One region of the uncultured Azonexus sp. genome, then DNA from elsewhere that is predicted to be linked to it. Evidence: predicted binding sites of a transcription regulator. Region 1 holds the regulator's gene; the other holds the start of a gene.
What was found. The regulator LexA, encoded in region 1, represses DNA repair genes until DNA is damaged. The targets are predictions, from matches to a motif close to ACTGTATNTANATACAGT.

Region 1 (6,859 bases):
TGCGGGCGACGAAGTAGTCGCGGCGCAGGTCGCCGACGGCAGACGCCTCGCCGCTGTCCCACCAGCCGCTTTCCAGCCGTTCGCCGCGGGTGACGAGTTGCAGCGGACCGTGCCAGTGTGGGCCGTCGACACGTTCGGCCAGCGGCTGCGGTGCCGGCAGCAGCCAGAGCGGGCGCGGCTTGCCGAATGTTGCGGTCGACGTGGTTTTTGCGGCAAGAATGCCGGCCGGGTCGTCGCTACGGCTGGCGCATTCCGGGCGATGGTCGGCATGCAGCGCCAGGCTGCGCACGGCGTCGTCGCCGAGCCGGGCGCGCAGGCGTTCGATGCAGGCGGCAACACCCTCGCCCAGCACCGCCTGGTCGAACAGGCCAGCGCTGGCGTCGGGCCGGGCGACGAACTCGTCGGCCGTCAGATGCAGCGCCTCGACCGGCGCCGCCAGTTGCAGGCGACCGAGATGCTCGCGCAACAGGCGCATGAAGCGGCCTTCGTCGGCGCAGGGCTCGCCGAAACGCAGCGGCAGCGTGCTGGTCGAGCCGTCGTCGTGGGTCAGCTGCAGCATGCCGACGCGCAGCAGCGACTGGCGCACCTGCAGCCACCCGGCCAGCGCGGCAAACAGACGCTGCGCGGCGAAGGCCAGGCCTTCGGCGAATTCGACGCGCGACGGCAGTTCCAGCCCGGCGGCGAAACGCTCGGGAAAGTCGAAGGCGCGCTGCGGATCGGGCAGTTCGCCGCGGGCGCGCAGCAGGTCGTCGACCGGGCCGTTGCCGATGCGCCGGCGCAGGCCACCAGCCGGCTGCGCGCTCAGTTCGCCGAGACGACGCAGGCCGAAGGCGTCGAGCCGGGCGACAACCTCGGCCGGCCAGTCGGGCACGGCACACGGCAAATCGTCCAGCGCCGCCTGCAGCGCGACCAGGCTCTCGTAGCTGGCCGCCGCGCCGGCACGCGCCAACCAGCGGGCGCCGAGCGGCGTCGGTGCGACTGCCCAGTCCACACTCCAACCCTGTATCCGGCAGCCATCAAGCACGGCCGCGACAATCGCTTCGATACCGCCGAACAGCCGGCGACAGCCGCCGATTTCGAGCAACAGCCCGGCCGGCGGCGCCAGGCTGACGGTCGGCGTGAAGCGCCCGGACCAGCAGGCGAGATCGGCGAGCGCCCGGGCTTCGCGCGCCGGATCGCGCTCGCAGGCGCGCAGCCCGGGCAGCAGGCCGAGTGCGGTCGACAGCTTGTGGCCGGGCAAAATGCCGGCCGCTGCGGCAACCGGATCGGCGGCCAGAACCCGGCCGCGCGCCGTGACGACGCTAGGCGACTGCCGCAGCGGCAGGGCTTCCAGCGTCAGCTGCGGAAAATGCAGGGCCAGCCACAACACGTGTTTTCCTTCCCGGTCTGGGGATCTCGACCTGCAACAGACGCGACGCCGGCCGACCGCGCCGCTTGAGGATGCGCAGCGCCAGCCGGTCGGCACCGGCGGCCAGCGTCAGACGCAAAGGTGCCGGCGACGGGATTGCGGCGTCCACGGTCGACCGCCACAAAACGGCAAAAACCGACTGCCCCTCAGCCGCCACCTGCAGGCGGCGCAGCGCCCGGGCATCGATGCCGGCGTCCGGCCAGGCAAGCAGGCCGGCGAAGCCGCCGCATCTGAGTAATTGTTCGACACACCAGGCCAGCTGCTTACCGGGCCGGATCACCAGCAGACGCTCCGGCGCCACGCCGGCCGCTGCCCAAGCCGGCGCATGCGGCAGCCAGGGCGGTGCGACCAGCGCCAGGCGACCACCCTCGCCCGAGAGCCGGGCCAGCGCTGGCAGCAGCAGGCTGATTTCGCCGATGCCGCTGCGATCCACGAGAATTTCGGTGAGATTTCCGCGCGGCCAGCCGCCGCCCGGCAGTTCGGCGTCGAGTTCGGCGTAACCGCTGGCGATGGTGCCGGCCGGCAGGCCGGGCAAGGCATCGCCGCGCCAGATGTCGCCGCGCGCCAGGACCGCCGCCAAACTCACCGGCGACGGCTGCGCGCTCATGAGAGTTTCGAAATGGCTCCGCGGATCAAGCCGACAGCGACGCCCTCGATGGCGAATTCGACTTCGCCCGGGTTGATCACGATGGGCTCGAAATCCGGGTTTTCGGCGATCAGGCGGATCTGGTTCTTGCCGCGTTCCAGGCGCTTGACGGTGACTTCCTCGTCGATGCGGGCGACAACGATCTCGCCGTCGCGCGCCTGATTCGTCTTATGCACGGCGATCAGGTCACCGTCGAAGATGCCAGCATCGATCATCGACAGGCCGCGCACCTTCAACAGGAAATCGGCACGCGGATTGAACAGGCCGGCATCGAAGTTATAGCGCCCCTGCACGTTCTCGACGGCGAGGATGGGCGAACCGGCGGCGACACTGCCGATCAGCGGCAGACCGAGTTGCTCGACCAGGCGGATGCCGCGCGCCGAGCCAGGTTCGAGGTTGATCGCACCCTTCTTGGCCAGCGCCTTGAGGTGGTCTTCGGCAGCGTTGGCCGAGGCGAAGCCGAAAGCGGTGGCGATTTCGGCGCGGGTCGGCGGCGCCCCGAGCACCTCGACGGTGTTCTTGATGAAATCGAGGATTTCCTGCTGACGCGGGGTGAGTTTCATGACGGGGCTCCGGCAAAATGCATTGCCTGTATTTTTGTACAGTAAGCAGATTTTGGCAAGCGGAGATTGCCGGAAAAATCGGCTAATATCCGCGCACGCCCCGACTCGCCCCGCCCCAGGACCGCGCATGAAACTCCAGCATCTCGCCATTGGTGACCGCTTCGAATACGACGGCAAAATCTTCGTCAAGACCGGCCCGCTGACCGCCTCGTCGGATCAGGGCGGGCAGCAGATCATTCCCCGCTATGCCGTACTCACGCCGCTCGATCAGCCGGCGTCGGGAAACAAGACAGCCGGCCGTGACCGGGTCAACAAGGCGGCGGTGCTCGCCGCTTTCGACCGTTTCTACCGGACCAGCGAACGGCTCTGCGACACTGCCGCGCAGGCCGAGCTGGCAAAGGCGCGGAGCGAATTTCTGAAGATCTTCGAGTAATCAGGTCGGCAGGTCGACACCCTTGAGCTTGCGATACATGTCGACCGCGTAGGAGTCGGTCATGCCGGCGACGAAATCGGCCACCTGCAGTAGACGCACGTAGGGATCGGCATCCGGCTTGCCATCGTGGCCGAGGAATTGCGTCGGCAACAGCCGGAGCAGCATGCGCTCGCGCGTCGTCATCCGGGTTCCCGGCACTTCCGCAGCCGCCTCGACGGCGTTGGTATAGAGCGCCAGCAAGGCACCGAGCACCTCGAAACCGGCGGTTTCGATCTCCAGCGCCGGCCGCGCCGTATAGATGGTTTCCTTGGCCACGCGCAACACCGCCTGCAGCGGCACGCCGACCGGCGACTGGTCGAGCAGCTCCTCGTCGAAACTGCCGTCGAGGATGGCCGCCTCATTTTCCAGGAAGACCGCCGCCGCGCTTTCCAGCAGCCGACCGATGGCCTTGGCGCGCAGGTATTCCAGCCTTTCCTTGGGGTCGTGCAGGCGGTCGAGCCGGCCACCGTTGATCGTGTTGCCGGCCAGGTCGGCAAGCAGGCATTCGGCGTCCTTGTACGGCACGAAGCCGAGCCGGGCGGCATCTTCGAGATCGACGATCAGGTAGCAGGTATCGTCGGCCACCTCGACCAGAAAGGCCAGCGGATGGCGACGCCAGGCGGTGCCGAGAATGCGCTCGACCAGGCCGGTGGAAGCGGCGACACGGGCGAAGTTGTCGGCGTCCTGCTGGAAGAAGCCGAATTTCTTGCCGCTTTTACCGTCCAGTTCGCCGGCCACATGCGAAGGCCGGGGATATTTGGTGAAGGTGGCCAGCACCGCGCTGGTCAGTTGCAGGCCGCCGGGATTGGCCGGGCTCTGCAGGCGGGAAACGATGCGGAAGCCCTGCGCGTTGCCCTCGTAGCGCTCGAAATCGGCACGTTGTGCGGCGGTGAAATCATGGCGTTCGAGCAGGCCGGAAATGCGGAACCATTCGCGGATCGCATCCTCGCCGGCGTGACCGAACGGCGGGTTGCCGATGTCGTGCGCCAGGCAGGCGGCGGCGACGATGGCGCCGAAATCGCCCGATTCGACATCCTTCAACCCATGCCGGGCGATGATCTCGCGGCCGACCACGGCACCCAGCGAGCGGCCGACACAACTGGCCTCCAGGCTGTGCGTCAGGCGGGTGCGCACGTAATCGCTCTTCGACAGCGGAAAAACCTGGGTCTTGTCCTTCAGCCGGCGAAAGGCCGAGGTGAACACGATGCGGTCGTAATCCTGCTGGAAGGCGGTGCGCTCCGCCGTGCCCGGCGCCTTGCCGGCGCCCAGGCGCTCGCTGGAGAGCAGTTTTTCCCAGATTTTCTTCTTGCCCATGTGGCGTCCGTCGTCATTGACCATGGGCGCCGAGTTTACTCCGCTTCGAGCAAGGCCCGCACATGATCCGGCAAAGGCACGGATTTTCCGGTCTGCGTATTCATCCACACCACCTTGGCCGCGCCCTCGGCGTACAACTCACCATCGATCAGCATGTCGACATAGGTCTGGCAGCTGGAACGACCGACCGCGCCGACATAGGTGCGCACCTCGACGGTACCCGGATAGTTCATCGGCTTGAGGAAGGTACAGGCCGCATTGACGATCACCGGACCGTCGCCGCCGGGACGGACCATGACCTTCATGTCCTCGATCCATTCGACCCGAGCCTGCTCCATGTAGCGGAAATAGACGGTGTTGTTGACGTGCCCGTAGGCATCCATGTCGCCCCAGCGAATGGGCAGGCTTGTTGTGTGGATGAGCTTTTTGCGATGGTCCATGAAACGGTCGTTTGAAAAGGGGTTGAAGAAAGGTTTTCCATACTGTACCGTATTGAAAAAACACCGACAACAAACGGAGGAGACAATGATGGAACGCGAAGCCATGGAATTCGACGCGGTCGTCGTCGGCGGTGGTCCCGCCGGCCTGGCCGCTGCCATCCGCCTGAAGCAACTGGCGGCGGCAAACAATCAGGACATCTCGGTCTGCCTGATCGAGAAAGGCGCCGAGATCGGTGCCCACATCCTCTCCGGCGCGGTCATGGACCCTCGCGCCCTCGACGAACTGCTGCCCGACTGGAAAACGACCGGTGCGCCGCTCAACGCCCCGGTCAGCGAAGATCGCTTCCTGATCCTCTCGGAAACCGGCGCCACGCAGGTACCCAACGCCCTGCTCCCTGGCTGCTTTCACAACGAGGGCAATTACGTCATCTCGCTCGGCAACGTCTGCCGCTGGCTGGGCGAACAGGCCGAAGCGCTCGGTGTCGAGATCTACCCCGGCTTTGCCGGCAGCGAAGTGCTGTTCGACGAGAACGGCGCGGTCAAGGGCGTGGCCACTGGCGACATGGGCCGCCTGCACGACGGGTCGGAAGGCCCGAACTTCCAGCCGGGCATGGAACTGCACGGCAAATACACCTTCTTCGCCGAAGGCTGCCGCGGCCACCTCGGCAAGCAGTTGATCGCGCATTTCGCGCTCGACCGCGACGCCGACCCGCAAACCTACGGCATCGGCCTCAAGGAACTCTGGGAAATCGACCCGGCCAAGCACCAGACCGGCCTGGTCATCCACAGCGGCGGCTGGCCGATGCAGCCCGACACCTACGGCGGCGGTTTCCTCTACCACCTGGAGAATAACCAGATCGCCATCGGTTTCGTCGTCGGCCTCGGCTACGAAAACCCGCACCTGTCGCCCTACGAGGAGTTCCAGCGCTTCAAGACGCACCCTGAAATCCGCAAGTTCCTCGAAGGCGGCAAGCGCATCGCCTACGGGGCCCGGGCACTGACCGCCGGCGGCCTGCAGTCGCTACCGAAAACCACCTTCCCCGGCGGCGTGCTGATCGGCGACGACGCGGGGTTTCTCAACGCCGCCCGCATCAAGGGTTCGCACTGCGCGATCAAGACCGGTGCGCTGGCCGCCGAAGCCTGCTTCGAGGCACTGGCCGGCAACCGTCAGCGCGACGAACTGCTCGCCTACCCGGAAGCCTTCCGCCAGAGCTGGCTGTACGAAGAACTGCACCGCGCCCGCAACTTCAAGCCGTGGATGAGCAAGGGCCTGTGGCTGGGTTCGCTGATGTTCGGCATCGACCAGTTGCTGCTGCGCGGCAAGGCGCCATGGACGCTGCGCCATAGCCAGCCCGACCACGCCAAGCTGAAACCGGCCGCCGACTGTCCGAAAATCGCCTACCCGAAACCGGACGGCGTGATCACCTTCGACCGCCTGTCGTCGGTCTTCCTGTCGAGCACCAACCACGAGGAAGACCAGCCCTGCCATTTACGCCTGAAGGACGCCAGCGTGCCGGTCGCGGTCAATCTCGCCACCTACGACGCGCCCGAACAGCGCTACTGCCCTGCCGGTGTCTACGAGATCCTTCATGACGAAAACGGTGCGCCGCGCCTGCAGATCAACGCCCAGAACTGCGTGCATTGCAAGACCTGCGACATCAAGGATCCGACGCAGAACATCACCTGGGTCGTCCCGCAAGGCGGCGAAGGACCGACCTATCCGAACATGTAGGCGTTATAGCCGGGCTTTTCTCGGTTTATAATCTCGCGGCTAAACCCCTTTGGGAGAATAAACACATGGGCTTTCTCGCCGACAAGAAGATTCTGATCACCGGGCTGCTGTCCAAGCATTCCATTGCCTACGGCATTGCCAAGGCCTGCCACCGCGAAGGCGCCCAGCTGGCGTTCACCTACCAGAACGAACGCTTCGAAGACCGCATCAAGAAATTCGCTGCCGAATTCGACAGCGACATCACCATTCCGCTCGACGTCACCAGCGACGAGCAGATCACCAAC
Region 2 (6,859 bases), on a different contig from region 1:
CGGCCTGCAACTGCAACAGCAGGCATTCGCGCAGGTCGCGCGCACCGATCCCGGTCGGATCGAAATTCTGGATATGGCGCAGGGCGATTTCGAGTTCCTCGAGTTCGACTTCGTACTCGGGCGGCAGGGTTTCCAGCAGCTCTTCCAGCGGCGTGGCGAGATAGCCGTCGTCGCTGAGCGCTTCGATCAGGAAGCGGACCAGGCTGCGATCGCGATCGCTCAACTGGGTCATGCCCAACTGCCAGCCCAGGTGCTCGCGCAGGCTGACGCTGGAAGCGTGGGCATCCTGCGGATCGTTGTCGTCTTCCTCGTCGCGGCCGGCGCCGGTGAAGGTGCCGGCATCGCTGGACCAGCGATCGTCGTCGACATCGCCAGGCGTCATCGGCGGCTCGCCCTGGGCATCCTCGCGCGATTCGCTCGCCGGCGCAGGTTCGCTGACCGGTTTGTCGGGCGAATCGAACTGCTGGGCACCGGCGAAGGACTCGCCCGGCCCGTCATCGTCGCGCTCGAGCATCGGGTTTTCCAGCAGGTAGCGTTCGATTTCCTGCTGCATCTCGACGGTCGACAACTGCAGCAGCTTGATCGACTGCTGTAATTGCGGCGTCAGGGCCAGATGCTGCGAAAGCTTGAGCTGAAGTGCCGGTTTCATTGATGCAATCTTGGTTTGGCGAGGTCAGAGGCGGAAATGCTCGCCGAGATAAACCTTGCGTACACTCTCATTGTCGACAATTTCCTCCGGACGTCCAGAGGAAAGTACATGACCGGCGTTGATGATCACCGCGTGATCGCAGATGCCGAGCGTCTCGCGCACGTTGTGATCGGTGATCAGGACACCGATGCCGCGTTCCTTGAGGAAGCGGATGATCTTCTGGATTTCCAGCACGGCAATCGGATCGACCCCGGCAAACGGCTCGTCGAGCAGGATGAAGCGCGGATTGGTGGCCAGCGCGCGGGCAATTTCGACACGCCGCCGTTCGCCGCCGGACAGTGCCGCTGCATTCACGTGGCGGACATGGGTGATGTGCAGTTCGTTGAGCAGGCTTTCCAGTCGCTGGCTGCACTCGTCGGGTGAAAGCTTCTGCAGTTCGAGCACGGCGAGGATGTTTTCCTCGACGTTGAGCTTGCGGAACACCGAGGCCTCCTGCGGCAGGTAGGACAGACCGGTACGGGCACGCGAATGCATCGGCTGGTGGGTGAGGCGCTCGTCGTCGATATAGACTTCGCCGCCATCGGCAGCCACCAGGCCGACGATCATGTAGAAACAGGTGGTCTTGCCGGCACCGTTCGGCCCGAGCAGACCGACCACTTCGCCGGAGCGCACCGAGAAGGAGACGTCTTCGACGACGGTGCGCGCCTTGTAACGCTTTTTCAGGTTGTGCGCGGACAGGGTGGCGGTTGGCTGGCTCATTCTTCACTGGCTCCGCGCAGGGTCTGGCGGATCGCTTCTGCAGAAAAGCCGCGATATTGCAGGAAACGCATCTGTTTGGCACGTTCTTCTGCAGATTGGGGGGGCTGCCCGAACTTTTTCGCCCAGATCGCCCGGCAGCGCTCGCCCTCGTCGCCGGCCTCGGGCAGGGCGGCTTCGATGTCGCCATCGCTGACGCCCTTTTGCCGCAATTCCTGGCGCAGGCGGCCGTTGCCGTAGCGATTGGCGCGCGCCGAAACGCGCTGGCTGGCATAACGGGTATCCGACAGCAGGTGCTCGGCCTGCAAGGCATCGAGCACCGCCGTCAGGGCTTCTTCACTGTCGGCATGCGCCGCGAGTTTGGCATGCAGTTCGGCCCGGCTGTGATCCCGCCGGGTCAGGCACTGCAAGGCACGCACCCGCAGATCAGCCATTGGCGGCCTTGCTCGGTTTGATCACGGTGGTGCTCGCCGCCTCGCGGATGCCGGCTTCGATTTCCTGGGCAATTTCCGGGTGCGACTTGAGGAACTCGCGGGCGTTGTCCTTGCCCTGGCCGATCTTCTCGCCCTTGTACGAATACCAGGCACCGGATTTGTCGACCAGCTTGTGAGCGACGCCCATTTCGACGATCTCGCCCTCGCGGGAAATCCCCTCGCCGTAGAGGATGTCGAAGATGGCCTCGCGGAACGGCGGCGACACCTTGTTCTTGACCACCTTGACGCGGGTTTCGCTGCCGACCACCTCGTCGCCCTTCTTGATCCCGCCGATGCGGCGGATGTCGAGACGGACCGAAGCGTAGAACTTGAGCGCGTTGCCGCCGGTGGTGGTTTCCGGCGAGCCGAACATGACACCGATCTTCATCCGGATCTGGTTGATGAAGATGACCAGCGTGTTGGTCTTCTTGATGTTGGCGGTCAGCTTGCGCAGCGCCTGCGACATCAGGCGGGCGTGCAGGCCGACCATCTGGTCGCCCATCTCGCCCTCGATTTCGGCACGCGGGGTGAGGGCGGCCACGGAGTCGACGACGATGATGTCGACCGAGCCGGAACGGACCAGCATGTCGGCGATTTCCAGCGCCTGTTCGCCGGTATCGGGCTGCGAGATCAGCAGCTCGCCGACATTGACGCCGAGTTTCTGGGCATATTGCGGATCGAGCGCATGTTCGGCATCGATGAAGGCAGCGGTACCGCCAAGCTTCTGCATCTCGGCGACGACCTGCAGACAGAGCGTGGTCTTGCCCGACGATTCCGGACCGTAGATCTCGACCACCCGGCCGCGCGGCAGGCCGCCGACGCCGAGTGCGATGTCGAGGCCGAGCGAGCCGGTCGACACGACCTGGATGCCCTCGTCGATTTCGGCATCGCCCATCTTCATGATGGAACCCTTGCCGAACTGCTTTTCGATCTGTTGCAGCGCTGCGGCGAGCGCCTTTGCCTTGTTGTCGTCCATGTTCTTACCTCGAAACGTTATGTGGATTATGGCACAGGGCCATGGATGGAACAAAAATTGCTCAATGACTGCATCGAAAGCCGTTTTGCCGAAATGACAATGGCAAATACGGATTTTAGGGAAGATGGCGGCAGGCGCGGTATATTCTTCGCCCCTTGCCTGCGCCGCTAAAACCATCACCGGCCAAACACTGTACAACTATACAGTATTCAATGAAAAAACCATTGCTCCTTTCGTATGCGCTCGCCGGCCTGCTACTGGCCACCGGCACCCAGGCCGCACCGGCGCCCTGGCACTGGTGGGTCAGCAAGGCGGACGGTGCGCGCATCTGCATGCAGACCCCGCCGGGCGAAGGCTGGGCCTACAGCCGCGGCCCCTACCGCGATGCCCGGTGCACGCTGCCGGCCCGTCGCTGAATGAGCGTCTATCTGCCGCCGACCGATGCGCTGACGATCATCCATGTCGATGACGGACTGGTGGTCGTGGGCAAGCCGTCCGGGCTGCTTTCCGTCCCCGGCCGCGGCGAGGACAAGCAGGATTGCGTGATCAGCCGCCTGCTGCGCGATTTCCCGGAAGCGATGATCGCCCACCGACTCGACATGTCGACCTCGGGACTGCTCGTCGTGGCGCGGGGCGAAGCGATGCAGAAGGCGATGTACAAACTGTTCCGCGACCGCGCCGTGGACAAGCGCTATCTGGCCACGGTCGCCGGCGTGGTCGAAGCGGATGCCGGCGAGATCGACCTGCCGCTGATCTGCGACTGGCCGAACCGCCCCCGGCAGATGGTCAGCCACGAACTGGGCAAGCCTTCGCTGACCCGCTTCCGCGTCATCGAACGCTGCACGGCTGAACAACTGACGCGGATCGAACTGGAACCAGTGACCGGCCGTTCGCACCAGTTGCGGGTCCATCTGGCCGCGCTCGGCCACCCCATACTGGGCGACGAACTCTACGCCGGGGCTGCCGCCGAACGGGCGCCGCGCCTGCTGTTGCATGCGGCAGAAATTGCCTTCGTCCATCCGCAAAGCGGCAAGCCGGTGAAATTTGTCAGTCCGGCACCTTTTTTTCCCATCGCCAAAGCCGCAATAACCTTATAATCCCTCGCGTTTTCAACCCCTTGCCGCAGTCGACCCCACGCCATGCTGATCTGGTTCGTCGTCATCTATCTCGTCATTTCCATCGGCATCGGCCTGTACGCCGCCACCCGCGTCCATAGCGCCCGCGACTACATCGTCGCCGGCCGCAACCTGCCTTTCCCCTTCATCCTGGCAATGGTCTTCGCCACCTGGTTCGGCGCCGAAACCGTACTCGGCATTTCCGCCACCTTCATCGACGAAGGCTTTCGCGGGCTGATTTCCGACCCGCTCGGCGCCTCGGTCTGCCTGGTGCTGTTCGGCCTGGTCTTCGCCCGCCCGCTGTACCGCCTGAACCTGCTGACGCTGGGCGACTTCTTCCGGGTCCGTTACAACCGCCATACCGAAGTCGCACTGTCCACCGCCATCATCGTTTCCTACCTCGGCTGGGTCGGCGCCCAGATGGCCGCGCTCGGCCTGGTCTTCAACGTCCTCTCCGACGGCGCCATCGCGGTCAACCACGGCATCCTCATCGGCGCCGGCGTGGTCCTCGTCTACACCCTGTTCGGCGGCATGTGGTCGGTGGCGATGACCACCTTCGTCCAGATGATCGTCATCGTCCTCGGACTGATCTACGTGACCTGGCTGGCCGGCGACATGGCCGGCGGCTTCTCGACCGTGCTCGACAAGGCGGCCGCCGAAGGCAAGCTCAACTTCCTGCCGACCGCCGACCTGATCGACATCCTCTCGTGGATTGCCGCCTTGCTGACCATGGCCCTGGGGTCGATCCCGCAACAGGACGTTTTCCAGCGAGTGAATGCCTCGAAAAACGAATGGGTCGCCGTCTGGGGCACGACCATCGGCGGCGTCTGCTATTTCTTCTTCGCCGCGGTGCCGCTGTTCCTCGCCTATTCGGCGACGATCATCGACCCGGCCATGGTCGAGCGTTTCATGGCCGAGGATTCGCAACTGATCCTGCCGCAACTGATCGTCGATTACATGCCGATGGCGGCCCAGATCGTCTTCTTCGGCGCCTTGCTGTCGGTGATCATGAGTACCGCCTCGGGCACCTTGCTGGCCCCGGCGGTGACCTTCTCGGAAAACATCCTGCGCGGCTACATCCGCGACATGAGCGACCGCCAGCTGCTGCTCGCCACGCGCGGCGCAGTCGTCGTATTCACCTGCCTGGTTGCTGCCTACGCGGTATCGACCAACGCCACCATCCATCACATGGTCGAAAGCGCCTACCGGATCACCCTGTCCGGCGCCTTCGTGCCGCTGGTCGCCGGTCTGTTCTGGCGCCGTGCCAACAACCTCGGCGCCGCCCTGGCGATCATCTTCGGCATCGGCACCTGGCTGTTCTGCGAACTCTTCGTACCCGAAGGCGACATCGAGCCACAACTCTACGGCCTGATCGCCAGCGCCATCGGCATGCTGATCGGCGCCTACCTGCGCCCGGCCCGCGACGCCGCCACGGCAAGCTGACGCCGGCGTGCGCAGAGCCTAGAATTCCGCCATGTCCCAACATGGCCGGCGCCCCATCGTTCTCGCCCGTTACCTGGCGCTGGCCTGGTGCGGGCTGATCGTCTACGGCAGCCTGCACCCGTTCAGCGGCTGGCAGGATCTGGGCGTCCCGCTGCTGGCCTTCCTTGAGGCCGGCTGGCCCAAATACTGGACGGCCTTCGACCTGGCCGCCAATGTCGCCGTCTATCTGCCGCTCGGCTTCTTCCTGGTCCTTGCGTTGAGCCGGTTGCCCGGGCGTTTCACCGCCTTGTGCCTGGCCACGCTGTTGGCCGGCGGGCTGAGCCTGGCTATGGAAATCCTGCAGAACTGGCTGCCCACGCGTATTCCGTCGAATCTCGACCTGGCCTGCAATACCCTGGGCGGACTGATCGGCGCCATCTGGGCGCAGCGTCTCGGGCCACGGGTATTTTCCCGTCTCGAATCGACGGCGCACCGCCTGCTGGCACCGCTGCCGCACGGCGAGCTCGGCCTGACCTTGCTGGGCCTGTGGATGATGGTGCCGCTGTCGCCGGAAACCCTGCTGTTTGGCGCCGGCGACTTGCGCCAGCTACTGTCCTACACGCCGCCGATTCCCTTTTCGGCCGACAGCTATGCGCTGATCGAAGCCGGCATCACTGCCTGCAATGCAGTCGCCGTCGGCCTGATCCTGCGCGGGCTGCTGGCCAGGCGGCGTTTCGCCTACCTGATCGTGCCGATGTTCCTGCTCTGCGGACTGGCGGTGCGCATGCTCGGCGCCGCCATCCTGGTCAGTCCGGCCGAGGCCATGGCCTGGCTGACGCCGGGCGCCCGCCAGGGCCTGCTCGCCGCCGCCGCCGTGCTGCTGCTGAGCCTGTGGTTGCCGGCCCGCGCCAGCCTGCTGCTGGCCGCCCTGGCGCTGATCGCCGGCACCCTGCTGGTCAACCTGGCGCCGGCCAATCCGTACTCCGCCGCCGCACTGGCCGCCTGGCGACAAGGGCACTTTCTCAATTTCAACGGTCTAACCCGGCTGGTCGCCAGCCTCTGGCCCTTCCTGGCGCTGCCTTTCCTGTGGCTGACCGTCAGGGGCATGCGCTGGCGTTCCACGTGAAACGGCGCCGCCTATAATGGCTGGCTCTAACGGAGATCAACAATGAGCTATTTCCAGCACCACGTATTCATCTGCACCAACCAGCGCGAGGGCGGTGAAGCCTGCTGCAACAACGTCGGCGGCAGCGATGCCTTCGCCTACGCCAAAGACCGCATCGGCGCCCTCAAGCGCAATGGCGCCGGCGCCGTGCGCATCAACAAGGCGGGTTGCCTCGGCCGCTGCGACAACGGCCCGGTGATGGTCGTCTACCCCGAAGAAACCTGGTACAGCTTCGTCGATAACGAGGATGTCGAGGAAATCGTCCAGGAACACCTGATCAACGGCCGCGTCGTCGAACGCCTG

Region 2: recA (recombinase RecA) is a predicted target of LexA. The motif match lies at 3,044-3,061, and genes of this name have one in related genera.

What each region holds. Positions count from the first base shown of each region.
Region 1 covers NZ_CALJNI010000011.1:87,962-94,820, forward strand. The annotation lists gene Q0799_RS08900 (DNA polymerase Y family protein) at 1-1,369, opposite strand, end outside; gene imuA (translesion DNA synthesis-associated protein ImuA) at 1,302-2,015, opposite strand; gene lexA (transcriptional repressor LexA) at 2,012-2,617, opposite strand; gene Q0799_RS08915 (hypothetical protein) at 2,745-3,050, shown strand; gene dgt (dGTP triphosphohydrolase) at 3,051-4,427, opposite strand; gene Q0799_RS08925 (thioesterase family protein) at 4,439-4,843, opposite strand; gene Q0799_RS08930 (electron transfer flavoprotein-ubiquinone oxidoreductase) at 4,932-6,575, shown strand; gene fabI (enoyl-ACP reductase FabI) at 6,641-6,859, shown strand, end outside.
Region 2 covers NZ_CALJNI010000004.1:69,196-76,054, reverse strand. The annotation lists gene Q0799_RS02990 (RNA polymerase factor sigma-54) at 1-649, opposite strand, end outside; gene lptB (LPS export ABC transporter ATP-binding protein) at 674-1,408, opposite strand; gene recX (recombination regulator RecX) at 1,405-1,839, opposite strand; gene recA (recombinase RecA) at 1,832-2,854, opposite strand; gene Q0799_RS02970 (hypothetical protein) at 3,067-3,270, shown strand; gene Q0799_RS02965 (pseudouridine synthase) at 3,271-3,951, shown strand; gene Q0799_RS02960 (sodium:solute symporter family protein) at 3,994-5,412, shown strand; gene Q0799_RS02955 (VanZ family protein) at 5,444-6,517, shown strand; gene Q0799_RS02950 (NAD(P)H-dependent oxidoreductase subunit E) at 6,560-6,859, shown strand, end outside.